DNA from 3 places in the Pseudomonas sp. Pso3 genome. Region 3 is predicted to be linked to each of the others. Evidence: predicted binding sites of a transcription regulator. Region 3 holds the regulator's gene; each other region holds the start of a gene.
What was found. Region 3 encodes sigma-54, which starts transcription at its own class of promoters, with help from an activator protein. Its sites were predicted from a motif close to ANTGGCATNNANNTTGCTNT; they were not measured.
Positions count from the first base shown of each region.

Region 1: a site for sigma-54 is predicted at 1,823-1,842, ahead of glnA (glutamate--ammonia ligase). Genes of this name have one in related genera too.
Region 2: a site for sigma-54 is predicted at 3,153-3,172, ahead of flhA (flagellar biosynthesis protein FlhA). Genes of this name have one in related genera too.

Region 1 covers NZ_AP043687.1:366,685-371,617, reverse strand. Annotated here, with positions in the region: gene thiI (tRNA uracil 4-sulfurtransferase ThiI) at 153-1,607, opposite strand; gene glnA (glutamate--ammonia ligase) at 1,993-3,399, shown strand; gene ACZ5R1_RS01735 (DUF4124 domain-containing protein) at 3,560-4,078, shown strand; gene ACZ5R1_RS01730 (DUF4124 domain-containing protein) at 4,078-4,716, shown strand; gene glnL (nitrogen regulation protein NR(II)) at 4,888-4,933, shown strand, end outside.
Region 2 covers NZ_AP043687.1:1,648,525-1,653,457, reverse strand. Annotated here, with positions in the region: gene flhF (flagellar biosynthesis protein FlhF) at 1-955, opposite strand, end outside; gene flhA (flagellar biosynthesis protein FlhA) at 966-3,092, opposite strand; gene sodC (superoxide dismutase family protein) at 3,318-3,845, shown strand; gene flhB (flagellar biosynthesis protein FlhB) at 3,838-4,933, opposite strand, start outside.
Region 3 covers NZ_AP043687.1:3,561,122-3,566,054, reverse strand. Annotated here, with positions in the region: gene ACZ5R1_RS16875 (HPr family phosphocarrier protein) at 1-75, opposite strand, end outside; gene rapZ (RNase adapter RapZ) at 107-961, opposite strand; gene ptsN (PTS IIA-like nitrogen regulatory protein PtsN) at 963-1,427, opposite strand; gene hpf (ribosome hibernation-promoting factor, HPF/YfiA family) at 1,446-1,754, opposite strand; gene ACZ5R1_RS16855 (RNA polymerase factor sigma-54) at 1,844-3,343, opposite strand; gene lptB (LPS export ABC transporter ATP-binding protein) at 3,446-4,174, opposite strand; gene lptA (lipopolysaccharide transport periplasmic protein LptA) at 4,171-4,713, opposite strand; gene lptC (LPS export ABC transporter periplasmic protein LptC) at 4,700-4,933, opposite strand, start outside.

The DNA of each region.
Region 1 (4,933 bases), 1.7 Mb from region 3:
TGTTCTCGGTATAGAAATGAAGGAGCTTCAGCCAGCAGGCTGACAGCCGGAGATTGCAAAGGCGCGAAACGCGGCCGACCGGTACGTGGCCGGAGGGCTAGAAGAGGTCGGGAGGGCGGTGGCGGATACTGCCACCCAGCAGGCCCGGCTGCTTAGGCCGGACGATAAACGCGCACATTGGCGTGCCCTTCGGTGAGCAGGTGATGGGCGTGCAGCCGGCTCATCACCCCGCGGTCGCAATAGAGTAGGTACTGGCGATTCTCGTCCAGTTCCTTGAAACGGCTGTTCAGCGCGAAGAACGGCATGGCCTGCACCTCGATGCCGGGCAGCTCCAGCGGCTGGTCTTCCTGGGCATCGGGATGGCGGATGTCCACCACGATCTGACCTGGCAAGGGCTGTGCCAGCTCTTCGACCTGCACGTCCTTGCCCAGCTCTTCGATCACCTTGTCGACGGTGATGAAGCGCGCACGTTCCAGGGCGGCGTCGAGCACCGCCAGGTCGAACTTGCCTTCCTCGTGGTCCACCCGCAGGGCCTTGGCCTTGGTGGTGGGATTCACCGAGATGATGCCGCAGTATTCGGGCATGTGCTTGGCGAAGTCGGCGGTGCCGATGCGCTGGGCGGTATCGATGATGTCCTGCTTGTGGCTGGCCAGCAGCGGGCGTAGCACCAGGGTATCGGTGGCCTTGTCGATCACCGCCAGGTTGGTCAGGGTCTGGCTGGAGACCTGGGAGACGGCTTCGCCGGTCACCAGCGCCTCGATCTGCAGCTGTTCGGCGATGCGACTGGCCGCGCGCAGCATCATGCGCTTGAGGATGACCCCCATGTGGCTGTCGTCGCACTGGGTGAGGATCTGCCCCACCACTTCCTCGAAGGGCACGCTGATGAACAGCACGCGCTGGGAACGCCCGTACTTCTCCCAGAGATAGTGGGCCACTTCCATCACGCCCAGCTCGTGGGCGCGCCCGCCGAGATTGAAGAAGCAGAAATGGCTGACCATGCCGCGTCTCATCATCTGGTAGGCGGCCACGGTGGAGTCGAATCCCCCGGACATCAGCACCAGCACCTGTTCCAGCGCGCCGAGCGGATAGCCGCCCAGCCCTTCGTGGTGCTCGTCGATGATGAACAGCTGCTGGTCGCGGATCTCCAGGCGAACGTTCACCTCGGGATTCTTCAGGGCGATGCCGGCGCCGCCGCAGCGTTCGCGCAGGCCACCACCGACATGGCGCTCCACATCCATCGAGGAGAAGTCATGGCGGCCGGCGCGCTTGCAGCGCACCGAGAACACCTTGCCGCGCACGCGCTCGCCGAAGTGGCGTACGCACAACTCGAGAATCGAATCGAAATCGCCCAGCGGATACTCGTGCACCTCGAGGAACTGGCCGATGCCCGGGGTGCAGGCCAGGCGCTGCTTCATTTCCGCCAGCAGCCGCGGCTCGTCGAGCGCGGTCTCCAGGGTGATGTTGTCCCACACCCCTTCCACGCGGACATCCGGATCCAGATCGCGCAGCACGACACGAATGTTCTTCACCAGCTGGCGAATGAAATTCTTGCGCACCGGGCGACTCTTGATGGTGATTTCCGGAAAGACCTTGATGATGAGCTTCATGAGCGGGAAACGGGAGGCGGGCAACGCGAAAGAAAAGGGCGAATATGATACCTGAAAACCACCCGGCACTCGAATTCGCCCGACAAAATCACCCAATGCGCCATTAAGGTGCATCCGCCGAATTAAGCGCACCAAATTCGTGCCTGAATACGGCCTCCATTGACCTGAAAACGGCACGACAGGCGCCAGGACGGCCCTCCAGCCCATTTAGGGGCACTGGCATACAACTTGCTCTCTTGTGAGGCAGCCGCCCCTGGGCCAGCATAGGGCGCTTTTCGTGGAACGCCGGTCGCTGACCAGGCAGTACGGGAGCGCCCCTCAAGGGCACAGCTGATACCGGGAGTACCGCCAACCGCTCCCGGCCGAAATTCCTCTGGAGGAAACCATGTCGAAGGCTGTTCAACTGATCAAAGAAAACGACGTGAAGTGGGTAGACCTGCGCTTCACCGACACCAAAGGCAAGCAGCAACACGTCACCATGCCGGCGCGTGACGCGCTGGACGAAGACTTCTTCGCCCACGGCAAGATGTTCGACGGCTCCTCCATCGCCGGCTGGAAAGGCATCGAAGCCTCCGACATGATCCTGCTGCCCGACGACAGCACCGCCGTTCTGGATCCCTTCACCGAAGAGCCGACCCTGATCCTGGTCTGCGACATCATCGAACCCTCCACCATGCAGCCCTACGAGCGCGACCCCCGCGGTATCGCCCGTGCTGCCGAGGAATACCTGAAGTCCACCGGCATCGGCGACACCGTGTTCGTCGGCCCGGAGCCCGAGTTCTTCATCTTCGACGAAGTGAAGTTCAAGTCGGACATCTCCGGCTCCATGTTCAAGATCTTCTCCGAGCAGGCTTCCTGGAACACCGATGCCGACTTCGAGTCCGGCAACAAGGGCCACCGTCCGGGCGTCAAGGGCGGCTACTTCCCGGTACCGCCGGTCGATCACGACCACGAAATCCGTACAGCCATGTGCAACGCCCTGGAAGAAATGGGCCTGGTCGTGGAAGTCCACCACCACGAAGTGGCGACCGCTGGCCAGAACGAGATCGGTGTGCAGTTCAACACCCTGGTCAAGAAGGCCGACGAGACCCAGACCCTGAAGTACGTCGTGCACAACGTGGCCGATGCCTACGGCAAGACCGCCACCTTCATGCCCAAGCCTCTGTACGGCGACAACGGCTCCGGCATGCACGTGCACATGTCCATCTCCAAGGATGGCAAGAACACCTTCGCCGGCGAAGGCTATGCCGGCCTGTCCGATACCGCCCTGTACTTCATCGGCGGCATCATCAAGCACGGCAAGGCGCTGAACGGCTTCACCAACCCGTCCACCAACAGCTACAAGCGTCTGGTGCCCGGCTTCGAAGCCCCGGTCATGCTGGCCTACTCGGCCCGTAACCGCTCCGCCTCCATCCGTATCCCCTATGTGTCGAGCCCGAAAGCCCGCCGCATCGAGGCCCGCTTCCCGGATCCGGCTGCCAACCCCTACCTGTGCTTCGCTGCCCTGCTGATGGCCGGCCTGGACGGTATCCAGAACAAGATCCACCCCGGCGATGCCGCCGACAAGAACCTGTACGATCTGCCGCCGGAAGAAGGCAAGAAGATCCCGCAGGTCTGCGGCAGCCTGAAGGAAGCCCTGGAAGCCCTGGACGCCGGTCGCGCGTTCCTGACCAAGGGCGGCGTCTTCACCGACGAGTTCATCGATGCCTACATCGAGCTGAAGTCCGAGGAAGAGATCAAGGTGCGTACCTTCGTGCACCCGCTGGAATACGACCTGTACTACAGCGTCTGATCCCGCTGCAGTAAGGTAAAGAGGCCTCCTTCGGGAGGCCTTTTCTTTTGCCCTGGGAAAACCGCCGCGACCGACGCCCGGGCACAGCGGCCAGGTTGCCTACCTGTGCACCGGGCGCGCCTGCTACCCTTGATCTCCACTGCCCGGCCGAGATTCCGCCATGCCTCGCCTGCTTGCCTGCTGTCTGCTCTGCCTCGCCTGCTCCGCCCAGGCCGCGATCTACAAGTCGGTGGATGCCGAAGGCAACACGGTGTTCAGCGACCAGCCCTCGGCCAATGCCAAGCCGGTGCAGGTGGCACCCACCAATACCGTGGACAATCCACGGCCGGCGCTGCCCATCCCCAGTGCGCCTGCGGCGGCGACGCCCGCCGGCCCGGCCTTCAGCCGCCTGGAGGTCAACGTGCCCGACGATGAGGCCATCCGCGCCAACAACGGCACCTTCTCGGTGGGCGTATCCCTGGAACCGGCCCTGGGTGCGGGGCAGTCGCTGCAATTGCTGGTGGACGGCGCCCCCTACGGCAGCCCCGGCCAGAGCACCCGCTTCGGCGTGGCCAACCTGGATCGCGGCGAGCACCGTTTCGCGGCCCAGGTGCTGTCCGGCAACGGCGAGGTGGTCCAGACCAGTGCCGAGAAGACCGTGACTGTGCAGCGCATCAGCGTCAACAGCCCGGCCCGCTGATGCGCGCGCTCCTGACCCTGCTGCTGCTCTGCCTGCTGCTCCCCGCCCAGGCAGCGGTCTACAGCTATGTCGACAAGGAAGGCAATCGGGTCTACACCGACCAGCCGCCCAAGGGCGTCAAGGCGACCCAGGTGCCGATCACGGTGCCCAACAACCTCAATCAGCAGGGCCAGCCGACCCGCAAGCTGAGTCCGACTCCCGCCGCGCCGGTGGCCAGGACGCCCAAGGCGGCGCCCTTCCGCTACCAGATGCTGCGCATCCTGGTGCCTGAGCCCGATGCCACGGTGATCGACCAGGAAGGGCAGCTCATCGTCAGCCTGGTCAGCGAGCCGGAATTGCAGCCGGGTCACAGCTACCGCCTGCTGCTGGACGACCGGGAAGCCGGCGCCGGACGCAGTCCGGTGTTTCCCCTGGGCGGCCTGGACCGCGGCACCCACAGCCTGGTGGCGGAGATCCTCGCCGCCGATGGCAACGTACTGGAGCGGACGCCGGCGCAGCCCTTCCATCTGCGGCGCCCCTCCCTGGAGCAGAGGCGCCGCGCCCATCCCTGCAGCGACAAGGACTGGGGCAAGCGGCCGGAATGCCCGCTGGACATGAAACCGCCCGAAGCCAAGAAATCCTGGCTACCCTTCCTATAGCGCACCTTTTTGGTGCGCTTTTTGACTGTGCACCATCTTGATACAAATCCTGTGCAGCTCCGTCCGGCGTGCGGCGGCTGTTAGTGCACGTTTCAGCCATCTGCCCTAACTCGGGGCGTCTTGGTTTGCTTCTTGCATTTTCCTATCGTCCCTATAGCGCTGTGGCCCCTCATGCCTACCGACGTCATCCACCGACTCCTGCTCGACAACCTCACCA
Region 2 (4,933 bases), 1.9 Mb from region 3:
TGAGCGCCGGATCATTGGCGGGCATGCCCGCGGTGTCGATCAGCACCAGGCGCTTGCGTGCCAGGGGTGCCAGCGCCTGGGCCAGGGACTGGCCCGGGTCGACCAGGGTCACCGGCACGTCGAGGATACGGCCGAGGGTCTTGATCTGCTCCTGGGCACCGATGCGGAAGCTGTCCATGCTGACCAGCGCCAGACTCTGGGGACCGTACTTGAGCACGTAGCTGGCGGCGAGCTTGGCCAGGGTGGTGGTCTTGCCCATGCCGGCCGGACCGACGAAGGCGACGACACCGCCCTCCTCCAGAATCTTGGCGTCGGTGGTCTTGGCCAGCTGGGCGAAGTTGGCCAGCAGCATGCGCCAGGCATGGCGCGGGTCCTGGATCTTGGCGACGCTGTCGAGCAGGTGGCGGGCCAGATCGGCCGGCAGACCCATGCGCTGCAGACGACGCCAGAGGCCGGCCTGCTGCGGACGGGTGGACTGCACCTGGGTCCAGGCCATGGAGCCGAGCTGGACTTCCAGCAGTTCACGCAGACCGCTGAGTTCGCTGCGCATGGCTTCCAGGGCGCGACGGTCTTCCGGCGCGGCGCTGGCGGCAGGGGCGGCAGCGGCCGGCTGGGGCGCACGCGGCGGGGCGATCACCGGCTCGCGGCGGCTGTCGGCGGCGCTGATGGCGCCGAGCAGCTGCTTGTCCTTGGGTGCGGCCGAGGGCACGCCCGGCGCGCGGATGCTGAGGTCGGCATGGGCCTGGGCGATCTTCGCATGGGTCTTGCGCAACTCCGCCTGCAGCTCCGCGTTGGGCGCGGCCGGTGCCGGAGCCTGGTAGTCCAGCGCCGCGGTCAGCTCGACACCACCGGCGACCCGGCGGTTGCTGAGGATGGCGGCATCCGGGCCCAGCTCGTCGCGTACCAGCTTCATGGCTTGACGCATATCGGCGGCGAAGAAACGTTTGACTTGCATGATCTAGACCTCAGCCATTCTGGCCAACGGTAGCGACGATGGTGACCTGCTTGTTGTCCGGAATTTCCTGGTAGGCCAGTACACTCATGTTCGGCGCCGCCATCCGCGCGAAGCGGGACATCATCCCGCGGATCGCACCGGCTACCAGCAGCACCACTGGCTTACCCATCATTTCCTGACGCTGCGCTGCCTCGATGAGGGAACGCTGCAGTTTTTCAGCCATGCCAGGCTCGAGGAACATGCCGTCCTCGGCGCCTTGACCGGCCTTCTGCATACTACTTAGCAACATCTGTTCCAACCTTGGCTCAAGGGTGATAACAGGCAGCTCAGGCTCCATTCCAACGATGTTCTGGACGATTGCGCGGGACAAGGCGACCCGTACGGCACCGGCGATGGCGGCGGGATCTTGACTCCGCGGACCGACGTTGGCGATGGCTTCGGCGATGGTACGGATGTCGCGGACCGGGACCTGCTCCTGCAGCAGTTGCTGGAGGATCTTGAGCAGGGTCGACAGGGAAACGATGCCGGGCACCAGCTCCTCGGCCAGCTTGGGCGAACTCTTGGCCAGTACCTGCAGCAGTTGCTGGACCTCCTCGTGGCCGATCAGCTCGTGGGCGTGCTTGAAGAGCACCTGGTTGAGGTGGGTGGCGACCACGGTGCTGGCATCGACCACGGTGTAGCCGAGGGACTGGGCCTGGTCGCGCTGGGTGACGTCGATCCAGACCGCCTCCAGACCGAATGCCGGATCCTTGGCGGCGACGCCGTTGAGGGAGCCATAGACCTGACCGGGGTTGATGGCCAGTTCGCGGTCGGGATAGATCTCGGCTTCGGCCACGCTGACGCCCATAAGAGTCAGACGATAGGCGTTGGGCAGCAGGTCCAGGTTGTCGCGGATGTGTACCGACGGCATGAGGAAACCGAGGTCCTGGGACAACTTCTTGCGCACGCCCTTGATCCGCGCCAGCAACTGGCCACCCTGGTTGCGATCGACCATGGGGATCAGCCGGTACCCGACTTCCAGACCGACCATGTCCACCGGGGTGACGTCGTCCCAGCCCAGCTCCTTGGCCTCGGCCGGACGCTGCACGGGAGCCAGGTCCTGCTGCTTCTTGGCTTCGACCTCGGCGGTCTGCTTGGCCTGGCGCTGACGCTTGTAGATCAGCCAGGCACCGGCTGCGGCGGCGCCACCCAGGCCGAGGAACGGCAGGTGCGGCATGCCCGGCACCAGGCCCATGGCGATGATGATGAAAGCCGAGACCGCCAGCGCCTTGGGCGAGGCGAACATCTGACGATTGACCTGCTGACCCATGTCTTCGGCGGAGGACACCCGGGTGACCATGATGGCCGCGGCGACTGACAGCAGCAGCGAGGGAACCTGGGCGACCAGGCCGTCACCGATGGTCAGCAGGGCGTAGATGCGCGCCGCTTCGCCGAACGGCAGACCGTGCTGGGCCATACCAATGGCCATGCCGCCGATGAGGTTGATGAAGAGGATCAGCAGACCGGCGACGGCGTCACCGCGGACGAACTTGCTGGCACCGTCCATGGAACCGTAGAAGTCGGCTTCCTGGCCCACTTCGGTCCGGCGCTTCTTGGCTTCGGCCTGGTCGATGATGCCGGCGTTCAGGTCGGCGTCGATGGCCATCTGCTTGCCGGGCATGGCGTCCAGGGTGAAACGCGCCGACACCTCGGAGATGCGGCCGGCACCCTTGGTCACCACCACGAAGTTGATGATCATGAGGATGGCGAACACCACCGCACCGACCACGTAGTTGCCGCCGACCACCACCTCGCCGAAGGCCTGGATGACCTTGCCCGCGGCGTCGTGACCGTCCTGGCCGTGCAACAGCACCACGCGGCTCGAGGCCACGTTCAGCGCCAGGCGCAGCAGGGTCGACACCAGCAGGATGGTCGGGAAGACCGCGAAATCCAGCGGCCGCAGCGCATAGACGCTGACCAGCAGGACCACGATCGACAGGGCGATGTTGAAGGTGAACAGCACGTCCAGCAGGAACGGCGGCATCGGCAGGGTCATCATGGCGAGCATCGCCAGGACGGCCAGCGGCACGCCTAGGTTGCCGCGAGCCAGACCGCGCATGTTGCCCATCATCATGGATTTGTCGACTTTCACACCCATTCCTCGCTTGCCGGTGCCGTCGTCACGGAAAGTTGACGCAGCGCACTGTTCGCAGGGGCTTGAGCAAGCTCCGGGCCAACTGCTCAAGACCTTGAATCAGCGGGGTTTTCCCGGAGGTGATACAGGACTGGTTACGGATCGCCGGACTCGTCGGCTGAACCGTGGGCGGAGGCCATGAGTCTGTCTAGGGACCCGCGCTAGCGCGCCTATCCGAGGAACATCACCATGAAAATCTGGACCGCGACCCTGTTGGCCACCTGCCTGGTCGGCACCGCCCAGGCAGCCGAATCCCTGACGATCCCGCTGAACAAGGTCACGACCGACGGTGTGGGCGAAAGTGTCGGCAGCGTGCAGGTGACCCGCTCCAAGTACGGTCTGGTCTTCACGCCGGATCTCAAGGGCCTGGAGCCCGGTATCCATGGCTTCCACGTCCACACCAAGCCCAACTGCGGCGCGGCCGAGGTGAATGGCACCCTGACCGCAGGGGGCGCGGCGGGCGGCCATCTGGATCCGCGCAACACCGGCAAGCACAGCGCGCCCTGGTCGGACGACGGCCACCTGGGCGAATTGCCGGCGCTCTATGTGACCGCCGACGGCCAGGCCACCCAGCCGGTGCTGGCGCCCCGCCTGAAGCGCCTGGAAGAGCTCAAGGGCCATGCGTTGATGGTGCATGCCGGTGGCGACAACTACGCCGACCAGCCCAAGCCGCTGGGTGGTGGCGGCGCACGCGTCGCCTGCGGCGTCATCAAGTAGGCGCCTTCCCCTCCTCATCCCGCCGCAGATCCGGCGGGATGGGCAGATCGGACAGCTTGGGCTTGCGCCCGCGTCCAGCCCGGAATTGCCTGAGCTGATAGACATAGGCCAGGACCTGAGCCACGGCCACATAGAGTCCGGCCGGAATCTCCTGATCCACCTCGGTGGAGAAATACACCGCGCGCGCCAGCCCTGGCGACTCCAGCAGCGAGACCTGGTGTTCCTGGGCGATCTCGCGGATCTTCAGCGCGGTGAAATCGCTGCCCTTGGCCACCAGCACCGGCGCCCCGCCCTTGGCCGCGTCGTACTTGAGCGCCACGGCGAAGTGGGTCGGGTTGGTGATAACCACATCGGCATTGGGCACCTCGGCCATCATCCGACGCTGGGCCATCTGCCGCTGCATCTGGCGGATCTTGCCCTTGACCTCGGGCTTGCCCTCGGCGTCCTTGTATTCGTCCTTGATCTCCTGCTTGGTCATCATCAGCTTCTTGCGGTTGCTGAAGATCTGGAAGGGCACGTCCACCGCGGCGATGATGAGCAGCCCCAGGGCCAGCAGCAGGGTGGCATGTCCCACCACCTGCATGCTGTGCAGGAGCGCCTGCTCGGTCGGCAGCTTGGCGATCTGCAGCAGGGCCGTGCGCTCGCTCATCAGCACCAGCACCGACACGCCGAGGATGATGAAGAACTTGCCCAGGGCCTTGAGCAATTCCACCAGGGAATTCTTGGAAAACATCCGGGCGATGCCGGACATGGGATTCATCCGGCTCGGCTTGGGCGCCAGCATCTTGCCGGAAAAGAGGAAGCCACCCAGGGCGATGTGGCCAACGATGGCGGCGATCACCACCAAGGCGATCATCGGCAGCATCCCGATCATCGCCGCCTTGCCCGAGGCCAGCAGGAAGGTGCCCATGAAGCGTTCGTCCATGACCTCTTCGCGCCGCAGGGAGAAGTTGCTGCGCATCACCTCCAGCAGCTTGCCGCCCAGGAAGGCGCCGTACATCAGCAGGCCGCCGACCCCCGAGAGCATGACCGCCACCGTGCCGAGTTCGCGTGATCGCGGGAGCTGCCCCTCCTCCCGGGAGTCACGC
Region 3 (4,933 bases):
CACGCCGACGAACTTGGCCGCCGCACGGGCGTGCAGGCCCAGCTTGTTGATGATGGTGATCTGTTGGGCAGGCATTGAGTCTGTCCTTGTCGAAACAAAACGGGCGTCAGAGATCGCGGTGACGGATCTGGACGTTCTTGAGCAGGTTCTTGAGTTCGCGACCCAGGCGATCGGCCAGATAGACCGAGCGGTGATGACCACCGGTACAACCAATGGCCACGGTCACATAGGACCTGTTGTTGGCGGCAAAACGCGGCAACCACTTCACCAGGTAATCGCGGATGTCATTGTACAGGGTCTCTACCTCGGGCTGTTGCTCGAGATAGTCCCGCACCGGGGCATCCAGTCCGGAAAAGTCGCGCAGGTCCGGTTTCCAGTAGGGATTGGGCAGAAAGCGCACGTCGAACACCATGTCCGCGTCCACCGGCAGGCCCCGCTTGAAGCCGAAGGATTCCACCAGATAGGCGGTGCCGGGCTCTGGGGCGTTCAGCAGGCGCAACTTGAGGATGTCGCGCAGCTGATAGAGATTCAGGTGAGTGGTGTCGATCTTCAGGTCGGAGAGGTCGGCGATGGGCGACAGCAGCACCTGCTCGTCGTGAATGGCCTCGGCCAGGGATCTTTCCTGGTTGGACAGCGGATGCCGGCGACGCGTCTCGGAAAAGCGCTTGAGCAGCGTCTGGTCATCGGCGTCCAGATAGAGGATGTCGCAGCGGATGTTGCGGCTGCGCACCTGTTCGAGCAATTCGGGAAAGCGTTGCAACTGGCTGGGCAGATTGCGGGCATCGATGGACAGGGCGACCTTGGGCTGGGGCCGCTCCATGTCGGTCAGGGCATGCTGGGCCAGATCGGGCAGCAGACTGGCCGGCAGGTTGTCGATGCAATAGAAGCCATTGTCCTCAAGCACGTTGAGCGCCGTACTCTTGCCCGACCCGGAACGTCCGCTCACGATGATGAGGTGCATGTCAGTGTCCGCTCTGGGCCTCGACGACGATCTGATAGAGCGCCTGGCTATCCTTGGCCTTGCGCAGCCGCTCGCGGATGTCGGCGCGATCCAGGATGCCGGCGATCTGGCGCAGCAGGGTGAGGTGCTGTTCGGTGGCGGCTTCCGGGACCAGCAGGACGAACACCAGGTCTACCGGCGCGCCGTCGAGGGAATCGAAGTCCACTGGTTGCTGCAGGTGGAAGAGCACGCACAGCGGTTGCTGCAGACCCGCCAGGCGGCAGTGGGGAATGGCGATGCCATTGCCGAAACCGGTGGAGCCCAGACGCTCGCGCGCCATCAGGCATTCGTGGATGTGTGCGGCATCGTGGCCGGGCAGTTCCTGCGCGGCCAGCTCGGCGATGCGTTCCAGTACAGCGGCTTTGCTGCCGCCCGGCGCACCCGTCTGGGTGCGGCCGGGGGTCAGGATATTTTCGAGTCTGATCATAAAGCGGCGATCGAAACCTCAGCGGACGCCGACGCCCTGCTGGCGTTCGATCGATTTTTCCTTGTGTTTAATCAGTTGGCGGTCGAGCTTGTCGGCCAGGAGATCGATGGCGGCATACATGTCGTCGTGCTCGGCATTGGCGACCACGGCGGCGCCGGCGACGTGCAGGGTGGCTTCGGCTTTCTGCTTGAGCTTGTCCACTTCCAGGATCACCTGGACGTTGGTAATACGGTCGAAGTGCCGTTCGAGGCGGGCGAGTTTCTCGCCGATGTAGTCACGCAGGGCTTCTGTCACTTCAAGCTGATGGCCACTGATGTTGACTTGCATACCGCTTCTCCTTATTGCCGGGCTACGATCGGCGAAGCTGCTCGCCGACATGACAAGGGTCGATCGAGGCACGGTCACATCAGGACGCGTCAGATGAGACGCTTGCGTTCGCTGGACGGAGCGATACCCAGGGATTCCCGATACTTAGCCACCGTGCGACGAGCGACTTGTATACCTTGCGATTCCAGTAAACCAGCGATCTTGCTGTCACTCAACGGCTTTTTCGCGTTTTCCGCCGCCACCAATTTCTTGATGATCGCGCGGATCGCAGTGGAGGAACATTCGCCCCCCTCGGCGGTGCTGACGTGGCTGGAGAAGAAGTACTTGAGTTCGTAGATGCCACGCGGGGTGTGCATGAACTTCTGGGTGGTCACCCGGGAGATGGTCGACTCGTGCATGCCCACCGCCTCGGCGATGTCGTGCAGGACCAGCGGCTTCATGGCCTCTTCACCGTATTCGAGAAAGCCCCGCTGGTGCTCGACGATCTGGGTCGCCACCTTCATCAGGGTCTCGTTGCGACTCTGCAGGCTCTTGATGAACCAGCGCGCTTCCTGCAGCTGGTTGCGCATGTAGGTGTTGTCGGCGCTGCTATCGGCGCGCTTGACGAAGCCGGCGTACTGGGGATTGACCCGTAGGCGCGGCACGGCTTCCTGGTTGAGCTCCACCAGCCAGCGCTCGTTGTGCTTGCGCACGATGACGTCCGGCACCACGTATTCGGCCTCGCCGGACTCGATCTGCGAGCCGGGGCGCGGGTGCAGGGTCTGGATCAGTTCGATGACGGGCTTGAGTTCGTCTTCCTTGATCTTCATGCGGCGCATCAACTGCGCATAGTCGCGACTGCCGAGCAGATCCAGGTAGTCGCCCACCAGGCGCTTGGCCTCGCCGAGCAGGGGGAGGCTGGCCGGCAGCTGGGCCAGCTGGATCAGCAGGCACTCGCGCAGATTGCGCGCGGCGACGCCGGCCGGCTCGAATTGCTGGACGCGTCGAAGCACCACCTCGACTTCGTCGAGATCGACTTCCAGTTCGGGATCGAGAGAGGCATGGATGTCTTCCAGGCTTTCCTGCAGATAGCCATCGGTGTCGATGCCGTCGATGATCGCCAGGGCGATCAGGCGGTCGAGATCCGACATGGGCGCCAGGTTGAGCTGCCAGAGCAGGTGGGTCTGCAGGCTTTCGCCGGCCGAGGTGCGGGTGGTGAAGTCCCACTCGTCGTCGTCGTTGCTGGGCAGGCTGCTGGCGCTGGTCTGGTAGATGTCTTCCCAGGCGGTATCCACCGGCAGCTCACTGTCGCTGGGGATGCGTTCGCTCCACTCGGACTCGTCGGCCATCTCGTTGGTGGCGACCGAGGTTTCCTTGAAGTTGATTTCGGTACCGCCGGGATTCGCCAGCTCGTCGCCTTCGCCCGAGGCGTCGCTCTGGTCGAAGTCTTCACCTTCTTCCTGGCGTTCCAGCATCGGATTGGATTCCAGGGCTTCCTGGATCTCCTGCTGCAGGTCGAGCGTCGAGAGCTGGAGCAGACGTATGGCTTGTTGCAGCTGCGGCGTCATCGTCAGCTGCTGGCCCATCTTGAGGACTAGCGATGGTTTCATGGCTGCGGAAATACACCTTGTCTACCGACGCGAACAGCGCCACCGAACCTCGCGAACCCTGCGAGCGTTAGCAAATTATATGCCTTGTTTCCCCGGGTTTGCCTAGAGGCGGAATTCGTGGCCCAGATAGACTTCCTTCACCAGCTCGTTGGCGAGGACTTCCTCGGCGGTACCCTCGGCGATGAGCTGGCCATCGTTGACGATATAGGCCGTCTCGCAGATGGTCAGGGTTTCCCGGACATTGTGGTCGGTGATGAGGACACCGATGCCCTTGGCCTTGAGGTGACGAATGATCTGCTTGATGTCGCCCACGGAGATGGGGTCCACGCCGGCGAAGGGTTCGTCCAGCAGGATGAACTTGGGCGCGGTGGCCAGGGCGCGGGCGATCTCGACACGGCGCCGCTCGCCACCCGACAGGCTCATGCCGCGGTTGTCGCGGATGTGGGTGATGTGGAATTCCTGCAGCAGGCTCTCCAGTTCGCGTAGGCGGCCGGCCTTGTCCAGGTCCTTGCGGGTTTCCAGGATGCCGAGGATGTTGTCGGCCACGGTCAGCTTGCGAAAGATCGAGGCTTCCTGGGGCAGGTAGCCGATCCCGGCACGGGCACGGCCATGCATGGGCAGGGCGGTGACGTCCTGGTCGTCGATCAGCACGCGACCCTGATCGGCCTTGACCAGGCCGACGATCATGTAGAAGCAGGTGGTCTTGCCGGCGCCGTTCGGACCGAGCAGGCCGACGATCTGCCCGCTGTCGATGCTGACGCTGACGTCGCGAACGACCTGACGACCCTTGTAGCTCTTGGCCAGATGCTGGGCTTTGAGCGTAACCGTCATTGTCCCTGCCCCGACTGCTGCTGATCCTTGGGCTGGATGACCATGTCGATCCGCGGCCGCGGCGTGGTGACCTTGCTGCCGTTGGCGCGCCCGGCGTTGACGATCTGGCGCTGGGTGTCGTAGACGATCTTCTCGCCTTCGAAGGTGTTGCCCTGTTGGACCACCTTGGCCTGATCGATCAGGATGATGCGATTTTCCTGGGCGAAATACTGGATCGTCAGACCATAGGCCTTGACGATGTCCTTGTCCGCCGAGGGCTTCTGCTCGTAGTAGGCCGGTTTGCCCACTGCGGTGGCGACCTTGATGTTGCCCTGGTTGTCCTGGGTCAGGGTCACCGTGTTGCCGGTGATCTTCATGCTGCCCTGGGTGATGACCACGTCTCCGCGGTACACGGCCACGCCCTGCTTGTCATCGAGCTCGGCGCTATCGGCCTGCACGCGGATCGGCTGGGTGCGATCGGTCGGCAGGGCCCAAGCCGCGGCACTGCCAAAGGTGGCGCCGAGGGTGAACAGGAAGGGGAGGGTTTTAACGAACCTCATGCTGGCCTCTTACGTTGGACAGCAGGAGCATTCTGCCGTCTTCTAGATACGCTTTCATGCCATTGGCCGTGGTCACCCCATTGGCGGCCTCGATTCTAACGGCTTGCTCGGTTTGCGCATATTGTTTGTCAGGAAAGACGGTCATGCGGGTGGTGGTCAACACCACCGGGCGGCCTTTCTCATCGGTACGCTCGACGCGCACGTCATCGATCAGCTCCGC